3 regions of the Pectobacterium quasiaquaticum genome follow, and region 1 is predicted to be linked to each of the others. Evidence: predicted binding sites of a transcription regulator. Region 1 holds the regulator's gene; each other region holds the start of a gene.
The links. Region 1 encodes Fur, which represses iron uptake genes when iron is present. Its sites were predicted from a motif close to ATAATAATGAGAACNACTATCAA; they were not measured.

Region 1 (4,293 bases):
TCTGCGGTGGCATTATCACCGCTGCGACGAGCGTCAACCGCACGCGCCAGACGGGTTACCATACGGAAATATTGATCGTTGCCCTGGTTGATAAAATTCATATTCTGAACCAACAAAGTGCTGGTTTTTGAGGTCGCCGTCATCTCTTTAAAAGAGAACATGGTATATATCGATACGCCCCCCCAAAGAACACAAAAAATGCCCAGCACCCATAGCATCGCGGTTCTGATGGCAATATTTTTTATAAGTTTCATCGTTCACTCCAAATCAGGAAAATGGTTAAAAAGATTTTTATCGCTAATCAACCGATATGAATCAGAAAATTCATAACATGAAACAAGTCACTTCTCCCTAGCGTTCACATTTCACCGAGTTGAAAACTCAAAAACCACGCTAATTCATCGGCTAAATACAGAGAATATTTAGCGTTCTCGCTACATTTATTAATATAAATTTTCATACTGAAAATAAACCCACCTATTTTTATAGATATAAGCTATCTAATCATAGGCTTGCGAGATAATTCACCGCACGCATCCTGCGGGCGTTAGCATGGACATGTTATTAGGCGACAGGGCAGTTTGAATGCAATTTCACTTTATTCTTTAACATCAAAAGAATACCTCCCTTATAGACTTGCATTACTTCAGTTGCAAATGGTTATAATTCTTATTCCCATTCATTGGGAATATTCCCGAGAAATGTGCCAGATTTTCAATTCTATAAAAACATTATCTTTTGTACGCATTTTATTCCCCACGAATAGTCATGTTCAATTCCATAGTTTTATAATCCACAAACAGAAGCCTGCTTTTAATTACAACCGAAACAAACCATAAAATAAAAAGTACATTCATAAAAAATGAAACGCCGTTATAAATAAACAACCATAAATTTATTAAGGGAATGTACACATAATCTCAGACGACAACATGATCCCTATTCATTATAGGAAATTTTGCATCAGTCGCGATGTTTTCGTTTTCTGACTTACCTCGCATTTCACACACTCTTGATTTACGCATCCTTACCGATACGAGTTTCTCCCGATGTGAGTGTCTGTTATTATTAACAGATAAGTGGGTGAAACATTACACCATACCATTAGGAATCAAGAGGTTATTCAATTCATGGCACTCATCGGAATATTCTTTGGCAGTGATACTGGCAACACTGAAAACATCGCCAAAACGATTCAACAGCAGTTAGGAACCAACGTCGCTGATGTTCATGACATCGCCAAAAGCAGCAAAGAAGACCTCGAAGGTTTCGATATTCTGCTGCTGGGTATTCCAACCTGGTATTACGGTGAAGCTCAGTGCGATTGGGATGACTTCTTCCCGTCGCTGGAAGAAGTGGATTTCACAGGAAAATTGGTTGCCCTGTTTGGCTGCGGCGATCAGGAAGACTATGCAGAATACTTCTGTGATGCCATGGGCACCATCCGTGACATTATTGAGCCTCGCGGTGCGACAATTATCGGCCACTGGCCAACAGACGGCTATTACTTTGAAGCCTCTAAAGGACTCGCTGACGACAATCACTTCATCGGCTTGGCTATCGATGAAGACCGTCAGCCTGAACTGACCAGCGAACGCGTAACGACGTGGGTGAAACAGATCAGCGATGAGTTGAACCTGGAAGAACTGGTGGGTTAAGCCATTTCGGCTCTGATAATCCCGATCAGAGCCGAAACAGAATTGATAGATAAAACCTTTGATAATAATTGATACATTTTTTTAACTTCTATCAGTAAACCTGTACAATAATCCCATCGGCTTTGTATGTGCATCAACATTTCCTCATTCATCAACAACGGATTGCGTTGTATACCAATAGTGTGAATGGGGACAATATTGTTAACATTCGCTTGTTTTCATTTTGTATGCGCGGTTCTATAATTGAGACGCTTTTGCATTTTTTGCGCCGACCGATGTCATAGGCTAGGCAGCCTCCATTGATAAGTAAGCAACAGGATTAAACCCGCATGACTGACAACAATACCGCATTAAAGAAGGCCGGCCTAAAAGTCACTCTTCCAAGACTGAAAATACTGGAAGTGTTACAGGACCCTGTCTGCCATCACGTCAGTGCGGAAGATTTATATAAAAAACTGATTGATATGGGCGAAGAGATTGGTCTTGCTACCGTCTATCGCGTGCTCAACCAGTTTGATGATGCGGGTATCGTAACCCGTCATAACTTCGAAGGTGGCAAATCCGTCTTTGAATTGACGCAGCAGCATCATCACGATCACTTAATTTGCCTCGACTGTGGCAAAGTCATTGAATTCCGAGATGAATCTATCGAAGCACGTCAGCGCGAGATCGCAGAAAGACACGGCATCAAACTGTCCAACCACAGTCTGTATCTTTATGGGCATTGCAGTGAAGGGGATTGCCGAGAGGATGAAACCCTGCACGATTCAACACGATAAATCGACCGCATAAAAAATAAAACCGCCGAGGCGGTTTTATTTTTGTCTTCTTACCGCTGGCCTTAGCCTACCCAGGTATCACGTAGCCCAACCGTACGGTTAAACACCAGATGTTCTGCACTGGAGTAAACGCGGTCAGCACAGAAATAACCTTCACGCTCAAACTGATACGCTTTCTCAGCTTCTGCCTGCGCCAGGCTTGCTTCTACAAAACCTTGCGTAATTTTCAGTGAATCTGGATTAATCGTCGACAGGAAGTCTTCCGCCGCGCCCGGGTTTGCCACACTGAACAGGCGATCGTACAAGCGGAATTCAGCGGGTACCGCGTGTGCCGCAGAAACCCAGTGGATAACGCCTTTCACTTTACGACCATCAGCCGGATCTTTGCTCAACGTTTCCGCATCATAGCTACAGTAGATCGTGGTGATAGTGCCCTGCTCGTCTTTTTCAATGCGCTCTGCTTTGATCACATAAGCGTTACGCAGACGCACTTCTTTACCCAGCACCAGACGCTTGTACTGCTTGTTGGCTTCTTCACGGAAGTCAGCACGATCGATGTAAACTTCGCGACTGAATGCGACCTGACGTGAACCCATTTCTGGCTTGTTCGGATGGTTTGGCATCGCGACAAACTCTTCGTGCTCGGCTGACAGATTCTCGACAACGACTTTGACCGGATCCAGCACCGCCATGGCGCGCGGAGCGTTCTCATTCAGATCATCGCGGATACAGGACTCAAGCGCGGCCATTTCCACGTTGTTATCCTGTTTCGTTACGCCGATGCGCGCACAGAATTCACGGATAGAGGCTGCGCTGTAACCACGACGACGCAGACCAGAGATGGTCGGCATACGCGGATCGTCCCATCCTTCAACGACGTTTTCCACCACCAGTTGATTCAGCTTACGCTTGGACATAATCGCGTATTCGAGATTGAGGCGGGAGAACTCGTACTGACGTGGATGGCAAGGAATGGTGATGTTATCCAGCACCCAGTCATACAGACGGCGGTTGTCCTGGAATTCCAGCGTACACAGCGAATGCGTGATCCCTTCCAGCGCATCGGAAATGCAGTGGGTGAAGTCATACATCGGGTAGATGCACCACTTGTTGCCCGTCTGATGATGATCGGCAAATTTAATGCGATACAACACCGGATCGCGCATCACGATAAAGGACGATGCCATATCGATTTTTGCACGCAGACAGGCTGTACCTTCCGCAAAACCACCGTTACGCATTTTTTCAAACAGCGTCAGGTTTTCCTGCACGGTGCGATCGCGATAAGGGCTGTTTTTGCCTGGAGCCGTCAACGTACCACGGTATTCGCGAATCTGCTCAGGCGTCAGTTCATCAACGTAAGCCAGCCCTTTACCGATCAGCTCAACCGCATAAGCGTGCAGTTGATCGAAATAATCAGAAGAATAGCGAACGTCGCCGCTCCATGAAAAACCCAGCCACTCGACGTCACGTTTGATCGACTCAACGTATTCGATGTCTTCTTTTACCGGATTGGTATCGTCAAAACGCAGGTTGCATTGCCCCTGATAGTCACGCGCGATACCAAAATTCAGGCAAATAGACTTTGCATGCCCAATATGCAGATAGCCGTTCGGCTCTGGCGGGAAACGCGTCTGAATATGGTCATGCTTACCGGACGCCAGATCTTCATCAATAATCTGACGGATAAAGTTGGTTGGGCGGGCTTCAGCCTCACTCATTCTTCATTCCTCAATGCTAAAACGACGTATAACCGACAATGATCCAACAAGCTACGCTGGGAAACAACCGTTAGTTTCATTTAATTATTCATAACGAAAAAAAAGGGCGAGATTGCTATCTCGCCCTATCCATTT
Region 2 (4,293 bases), 1.2 Mb from region 1:
CTTGATAGGCTGGCATATAGGCCAAAACCTGCTCTTCATAGGTATTCATGATCGTCAGTACGGGTGTCAGCGTTTCACGCTGTTCGGCAGACAGGCTTTGATACAGGAAGGTCAATGACGTTTGTGCTGCGTTGATGGCATCCGTCAGTTTTTCTTCGGATTCTTTATTGGTAGACAGTAATAAGCCACGAACGTGGTAGCGAACGGCAATCAGTTTTTGGTTCAGGTCAGAAAGTAATAATTGAAGAGTAGTACTGTTGTTGTCCGTCTTTAATTGATCGTTAAGCTGTTCTAGCGGTTTTTCTGTTGTTGAGATATTCCAGCTTTTTCTGACGGCATCCTTTTTTCCCACTGCATTAATATAATTATTTTGTTTTTCCTGATAGCTGGAAATTAATGTGGGGATACTGGCTATTTTCTTGGTATCACTTTCTGACCAGTTAAATTCTTTTGCCTTTTCAGCGAGTTTACTGACGTTGGCAATGTGTTCAACGTTCTTTTTTATATCATCAGGATTATAGGTGGTGCCGTATAATGCGCGGTAATATTTAGCCTGGTTAATTTCATCATTGATATTGTTGCTTAAATTCACTTTATCAATACTGTCTTTCAGCGAGCCAATATGCATAATGCCCGCACCGGCAATCACCATGGTCATCAGCAGAATAAGGAAAAAACCTAATCCTAATTTTTTACCGACTTTTAGATTATCAAAATTCATCGTCATCACATCCCACCACTATATCGTATTGAGTCGAATTCACTATCCTGATGCACACGTATTTAGCGGTGTTAGCATCTCGGATTACCGCTTACCAAGCTTATCCCTGCACAATAACATGATAAAAACCTGCAATAGATATCGGCACGTTACTCCGAAACTTTATGCGCCAGTGAGAGAGGAATGCCAACGTACATGCTGCTCGGCATCGAGGTAGGGATAATAAAAAACTGGAATAACAGACTGTTATTCCAGTTTATATTCAAATGCAGAAGAGGCCTGATGGTATCAGGCATTCAGCGGCTTTATTTTTTCGCGCTAGCGAAACGCGCAGCAGCTTCGTCCCAGTTCAACACGTTCCAGAATGCTTTAGCATAAGCTGGACGAAGGTTCTGATATTTCAGGTAGTAAGCGTGTTCCCATACGTCCAGACCGACGATTGGGTAGCCAGATGTGCCAGAAACGGCTTCACCCATCAGCGGGCTGTCTTGGTTTGCGGTAGACACAACGGCCAGTTTGCCGTCGTCTTTCAGTACCAGCCACGCCCAGCCAGAACCAAAGCGTGTTGCTGCTGCTTGCTCAAATTTCTCTTTAAACGCGTCAACGCTACCGAAATCACGCTCGATGGCGGCTTTCAGATCACCAGTCAGCGTCGTGCCGACTTTCAGGCCTTTCCAGAACAGGCTGTGGTTAACGTGACCACCCGCGTTGTTACGCAGTGCCGTTCTTTTCTCCGCAGGAACTTTGTCCAGTTGAGCAATCAGCTCTTCAGCAGATAATGTAGCCAGTTCAGGCAGAGATTCCAGCGCGGCGTTAGCATTATTGACGTAAGCCTGATGGTGTTTGGAATGGTGAATTTCCATTGTTTCTTTGTCGAAATGCGGTTCCAGTGCGTCATAAGCGTAAGGCAGCGATGGCAGTGAATAACTCATGTTTAGCATCTCCATGGTAAAAAATGTTACGGCACTGTGTTGTTAGTACCGCGTAAGCAATACCTTCATTATAGTTAATTAAATGATATTGAAAATGATTATTCTCGAACGGTCGGCATGAGTCAGATTGCTTTACTTCATGATAACAAACGCTTATGTCGTTATTGCACTATGTAAAAACAAATTAATCTATGCCCGTCATACTTCAAGCTGCCTGTGTGTTGGTTGCCCTTACGCGCTAAGACGCTGCGGATGCGTGTAGATAGTCGCATGTCCCGGCCGACAAAAACCGACCAGTGTCAGGTTGCAGCGTTGTGCGACCTCTACGGCCAGCGAGGTGGCCGCTGAGGCAGCAAACAGGATTTCCACGCCGCACATAGCGGATTTTTGGACCATCTCATAGCTGGCCCGGCTGGAAACCAGCGCTGCGCCTTGCTGCCACCCCTGTTTCGCTCGGGTACCCAGCAGTTTATCCAGTGCGACATGGCGGCCGACGTCTTCACTCCCCCCGGACTGCGTGCCGTCTGGCGCGACCCAGCTTGCGGCGTGAGTGCAACCCGTTACCTGACCGATCTTCTGCACATCGCGCAACCGCAGCAGCGCGTTTTCAAGTTTGCTAAGGGAAAATGTCTGCGTGAAGGGCAGCGGTGCGATCGGTTTGCCGATTTCTGCGAGCTGTTCTACGCCACATACGCCGCAGCCTGTGCGACCATCCATTGCCCGGCGGCGTTCTTTTAGCCCAGCGAAGCGTCGGCTCGAAAGCTCAATCTGTACTTCGATGCCGTTACAGGCGGTCTGTACATCAATGCCGTAGATATCTGCCGGTGATTGAATAATGCCTTCAGATAAAGAAAACCCGAGTGCGAACTGCTCCAGTTCCTTCGGTGAGGCCATCATGACGACATGCGATATGCCGTTATAAACCAACGCAACGGGCACTTCTTCCGCCAGCCAGTCAGACTGCGGCTGATGCAGCGAATCGGGATGATAGACTGAATGTTGCGTTGCGCCTTCAAGGGCGGCATCCGTTGATAAATGAACCCCTTCCACCTGAAATACCTGCATGTTAGTCACCCTAGAAATTAAAAGTATTATCTCACCGCGCCTGAAGGTAGGCGACTTTTTCTCGCAAGAAACTGTGCGTCAACTCGAAGAGTTGCCTTCTTCTCTGGCCGAATCCTGTCGCTAACCCCATACCCCGTATAGGCTTAATGTACGGCTTACTGTTTACCTCTTTTTTCACTGCGGCCTGGCCGCTCACTCGGAAATGAAAAGGAGACTGAAATGGCGCACGATAATCTCGAAGGCCGATCTGAATCTGGCGAATATGACTCTCTTAATCTGAAAAAACGCTATGACAATTTTATCGGCGGAGCCTGGGTACCACCTGACGCTGGTCAGTATTTTGTCAATTTGACGCCAGTAACTGGCCAGCCGTTGTGTGAAGTGGCCAGTTCGTCAACGCGAGATATTGACCACGCACTGGATGCCGCTCACAAGGCAAAAGCGGAGTGGGGTGGCCTGTCGGTGCAACAACGCGCGTTGGTGCTTAACCGAATCGCCGACCGGATGGAGCAAAATCTTGAGCTGCTGGCGCAGGTGGAAACCTGGGATAACGGTAAACCGATACGCGAAACCCGCGGGGCGGATGTGCCGCTGGCGATTGACCACTTTCGCTATTTTGCTGCCTGTATCCGCGCGCAAGAAGGGGGGATTAGCGAAATTGATGGCGATACCGTGGCCTATCATTTTCATGAGCCTCTCGGCGTTGTCGGACAAATTATTCCTTGGAATTTCCCGCTGCTCATGGCCTGTTGGAAGATGGCACCCGCGCTGGCTGCCGGTAACTGTATTGTGCTGAAACCCGCCAAACTGACGCCGATGTCGGTGTTGATTTTGATGGAACTGATTCAGGATCTGCTGCCGCCCGGTGTCATTAATGTCGTTAATGGGTCGGGCAGCGAAATTGGTGAATATCTGGCGACATCGAAACGCGTTGCGAAAGTGGCATTCACCGGATCGACCGAGGTGGGTCAGCAGATCATGAGCTATGCGGCGCAGAACGTGACGCCGGTAACGCTGGAACTGGGCGGCAAATCGCCGAACATCTTTTTTGCCGATGTGATGGACAAGGAAGACAGCTTCTTTGACAAGGTGCTCGAAGGTTTCACGCTGTTTGCCTTCAATCAGGGAGAGGTCTGCACCTGTCCTAGCCGTGCGCTGGTGCAGGAATCTATCTATGATCGCTTTATGGAACGGGCAATCAAGCGCGTTGAGGCGATCCGCATCGGTAACCCACTGGATAGCAAAACCATGATGGGCGCGCAGGTGTCCGCAGGTCAGCTTGACACCATCCTTAACTACATTGATATCGGTAAGAAAGAGGGCGCACGCGTGCTCACGGGCGGCCAACGCAAGGCGATGCCGGGCGGGCTGGCTGAAGGATACTATCTGGAGCCGACGATCTTGTTCGGTAAAAATAGTATGCGCGTCTTTCAGGAGGAGATTTTCGGACCGGTGCTGGCGGTCACGACCTTCAAAACGATGGATGACGCACTGGAGATCGCTAACGATACGGAATACGGCTTGGGCGCTGGCGTGTGGAGCCGTAACGGCAATATCGCCTACCGGATGGGGCGC
Region 3 (4,293 bases), 580 kb from region 1:
TTATAGGTACTGCTTAACCCAAACAGCGCATAAGGGCTTAACTCATTGGTTGCGCTACCCGTTACTCGCTCACCTTTGTAGTTATATTTCTTCGGCTTCTGGCGGCCATACCAGGTCACATCGGCCAGGAAGGAAAGGCTTTCCGTTGCCTGCCAGTCCACTGATGAGTTCAGGGTAAACGCCGGCGTAATCGACAGATAATCGCCCGTGGTTTTATTTTTCGATTCCAGCATCCAGGTCAGGTTGTTACGCCAGTTGATGCTTTCCGTGACAGGAACGGTCAGGTTACCTTCCAGTCCCTGAATAACGGCTTTCGGTACATTGCCCCACTGGAAGATATTGGCATTAGCATATTGGGTATTGGTTCCGCCTACCGCTTTACCGATAACATTGTTGCCTGCTTCAATTTTGTTACGGTAATCGTTGTGGAAGTAGGTAATACCCGCGATCAACCCATCACGGTGAAACTCCAGACCAATCTCTTTATTCAGGCTGGTTTCCGCCTTCAGGTCTTCATTGCCGATCAGGTAGCAAGACGTGCCGCCAGCACAGCCCTGTCCACGGCTATAGAGGAGATAATTCTCGTTAGTCTGGTACAGGTTCGGCGCTTTGTAAGCACGAGCGATACCTAACTTCAGCGTGTAATCGTCACCCAGTTCCTGCGACAGGTTGAGCGACGGGCTCCAGTTGGTGCCTGCCGTGCTGTGATGATCGACGCGCAGCGCTGGCGTCAACATGGTACTGTCCGTCAGTTGGACGTTATCTTCCACAAAGGCAGAAGCCAGACGAGCCGCAGATTTCTCACTACGACCGCTGCTGCTCAGTGAACCTACGCTGCCCGCTTCGGTTGTCGTCTGCAAGTTCGAAACCGGATCCGTCATCTTCTGCTCGTTCCACTCAACTCCGAACGTGAGTACCTGATCGACCCATAGATTCAGCGGAAGATTCACTTCGTTGTGCGCGGTGAAATTATCCAGTTTTATAGTTCCGAAGGTATCCGCTGCAGAAAACAGTCCTTCGGTTCCGCCTGCCAATCCTTCCAGAATACGGGTATTGTGCGTGCGTTCGTATTGCAGATACGACGTAGAGCTGACGCCGCTGTCCCAGTAGCCGCGATGCGTTACTGCGAAGTTTTGGCGGTACATGCGGTTGGTTTCCTTACCATAATTACCGCGAACATAACCTGTATTGACATCGGTATTTGTATTTTGTGTATCGCCCGCATAGATATTGCCCTGACGGCTGGAACCCGCTTCAAATTCCAGCGACTGCTGCTTGGTCATATCCCAACGCAACAGACCATTAACATCTTTATTACGCACCCCTTCTCGTCCGGAAGGCAGTGAAGCTGATTGATTGCCCGCGCGTGCGGACTGATGCCCTTGGTTAATATCGCGTGCATCAGCCTCGGTTTTATTCAGGTTGCCGTACAGACGGAAGCTCAAGCTGTCGGTCAGGCCGCCCATCAGGCTGAAATCGGTACGCTTGGTTGCGCCTTCTGAACGATGCTCCGGTGCGTTCAGGAAGGTATTCCAGGTGCCGTGCCATTCTTGCGTCGGCTGTTTGGTGATGATATTAACCACACCGCCCGCTGCGCCGTTACCATAGCGCGCCGCGGCTGGGCCGCGCAGCACTTCAATGCGCTCGACCATATCGGCAGGCACCCAGTTGGTGTCACCACGGGTATCACGCTCGCCGCGCCAGCCGTAACGCACAGCTGTACGGCTCGACACGGGCTTGCCATCCACCAGAATCAGTGTGTTTTCCGGTCCCATGCCGCGGATATCGATCTGGCGGTTGTTACCACGCTGGCCGCTGGTTGAGTTACCGGACAGATTGACGCCCGGCATGGTGCGAATCAGATCGGACAGATCGTTAGCGGGCGGACGTTTGCTGATATCTTCAGCCGTAATCACCGACACGCCTGGAGCCTGACGGGTTTGCTCAGCGGCCGTCACCACCATCGTATCGCCCGATGCTTTACTTTCGGCCTGATTCTGCACCTGAGGGGCAGGTTCTGTTGAAGGCGCGGTCGAAGTCTGCGCAGCGCTCAGAAACGACGTCATCCCGCAGCTAACGCCAATGAGCGTCGCCAGATAACGACGCGATTGTGGTAGTTTCATCAAAATTATCCTGCCCTGTAAGAAATGAGGCCTCGCACTGTGACGTCCCCAACGAAAAATGCTATTGAGAAGTATTTGCATTACCATTTTGGCGCGGTCATTGTTACATTTGTCATTCAGGACGGGGTTTGCTCTAGCAGCAAAATGTTTTGCCAAAGCATCAAAATGGAAGGCGCAGGTCGAAGGGTTTAATCAGGTAGGTAATCACGTGCGCAGCTTCACTCAGTCATCAAAGCCGATCTATAAAGATCACATCGTTCAGCAATCGAGTCTGGTCGCGAATAATTACCGGTTTATCGGCCCCCGGCTGATCGATAACACGCCGGTGCTATTCGGGTCGTTCACTGTCGTACAGCTCAATCCCCATCTGATCCTGCATACCGCGGATGTGATTAATCGCCACAATATGAAAACCCAAAACCTGCTGGATGGCGCCATCAAGCTGGCCATCGTGGTAAGTGGCAATGCGCACATCTCCTTTGGTCATCAGGAACTGCATCTGGGAGAGAAGCAGCCCGCCTCGCTGATTGCGCTGACGGAGCCGACGATGTTTACCCGCATCGGCAAGCGCGATGAATATGAGCGAACGATTACGCTGACGTTCGACAGGGAATGGCTGTACGGCAATATGCTGGATACCGTTGGCGACTGGCAGGCCATCCACGATTTCACGCAGACCCATCTGGCGACACACCTGTGGACACCGTCCCGGCAGGCGCTGGCGATTGCTTTACAAACGCTGGATGCCGAACCTTGTCAAACGCCGCTCCAGCGCCTGTATCTGGAAATGCAGTGTATGAGCCTGATTATCGAGGCGTTTACCTCATTGACCGCCAGCGTCGCGCAGGAAAAAAGCAGCGGTGTGACCCTGCGCAGCTACCATCGCATTCAACAGGTCAGAGATATGCTGGAAAGCGGCAGCGCCGACCATCTTTCGATGAGTGAAATCGCTAAAAGCGTCAACATGAGCGAAAGCACGCTACAGCGCCACTTTCGTCAGACGTTCAATATGAGCGTGTTTGAATACCTGCGTAACTGCCGTTTACAGCGCGCTATGCTGGCCTTGCAGAAAGACGGGATCGGTATTGCCCAAGCCGCCAGCATCGCCGGTTACAACAGCCCCGCCAACTTTGCCACCGCTCTGCGTCGTGCATTCGGTATCACACCGGGGCAGCTAAAAGACCGCTTCTGATTCCGAATTACTAATAACCAAATGGAATTTATTATTCCGTTTGGTTATTAATCGCTCTTCAGCGATGCGCAGTAAATTAGTGTTTTTCTGCCAGCACACGACTATCCATGACCAATCAGACTGATATCACCGCAACGCTTGCCCACCACATCATCCATAGCGAACCTCATCGAGAAGCGCTAGAGGCTGCCCGTAACGGGGTGACTGACTTCGTTTCAACCGCACTTCCCATCGTACAGGGTGCGATTGCCGATAGCGGGCTTGCGCCGTTAAAGCAGGTCTTCAGCGGCACGGACAGCCTGACGCGTAGCCTGATTCTGGGTTATGCCGGTCACGTATTGGATTTTGACGATTACCATCCGGCGTTTCGCGGCCACCCCAGCACCGTCATTCTGCCTGCCCTGTTTGCTCTGGCTGCAGAAGATTTCTCCGTCACGGAAGAGGCATTTTTGACGGCGTATGTGATCGGTGTGGAAGCCGCAGGCAGAATCGGGCTGGCATGCGGCCCGCGTCATTACAGCCTCGGCTACCACAACACGGCGACGCTCGGCGCTATCGCCGCCGCTGCCGCTGCTGCACGTCTGGCTGGCGCGTCGGTAGAACAGACGCAAACCATTCTTGGTCTGGCGGCCACGCAGGCCGCTGGGCTGCGGGCGCAGTTTGGTTCAGCGGTCAAACCGCTACATGCCGGGCTTTCCGCCAGAGCGGGGCTAACCGCCGTCAAGCTGGGCTTAGCGGGCTTTGAGGGCAACGAACAGCAGGTGATTGACGCCTTTCTTGCGGCGCACGGCGATCAAAAACAACAGCCGGAGCTGCTGGTTGAAAACTGGGGCGCGCCGTGGCGTATGTTGTCTCCCGGTCTGGAGTTCAAGCGCTACCCAACCTGTGGTGGCACCCACAGCGCTGCCGAAGCCGCGTTTGCCCTGCGGGAACAGTGGCATCAGCAGAATGGGGCGGATGCCGATCTGGCCGCTGCCA

Region 2: the regulator Fur is predicted to act here: its motif matches at 1,736-1,758, upstream of sodA (superoxide dismutase [Mn]).
Region 3: the regulator Fur is predicted to act here: its motif matches at 2,182-2,204, upstream of IG609_RS16805 (TonB-dependent siderophore receptor).

What each region holds. Positions count from the first base shown of each region.
Region 1 is NZ_CP065177.1:3,094,149-3,098,441, forward strand. Features, by position in the region: gene IG609_RS14160 (methyl-accepting chemotaxis protein) at 1-254, opposite strand, end outside; gene fldA (flavodoxin FldA) at 1,131-1,658, shown strand; gene fur (ferric iron uptake transcriptional regulator) at 1,988-2,437, shown strand; gene glnS (glutamine--tRNA ligase) at 2,500-4,158, opposite strand.
Region 2 is NZ_CP065177.1:4,312,120-4,316,412, reverse strand. Features, by position in the region: gene IG609_RS19755 (methyl-accepting chemotaxis protein) at 1-727, opposite strand, end outside; gene sodA (superoxide dismutase [Mn]) at 1,027-1,653, opposite strand; gene fdhD (formate dehydrogenase accessory sulfurtransferase FdhD) at 1,885-2,718, opposite strand; gene exaC (acetaldehyde dehydrogenase ExaC) at 2,938-4,293, shown strand, end outside.
Region 3 is NZ_CP065177.1:3,672,632-3,676,924, forward strand. Features, by position in the region: gene IG609_RS16805 (TonB-dependent siderophore receptor) at 1-2,123, opposite strand, end outside; gene IG609_RS16810 (helix-turn-helix transcriptional regulator) at 2,332-3,315, shown strand; gene IG609_RS16815 (MmgE/PrpD family protein) at 3,423-4,293, shown strand, end outside.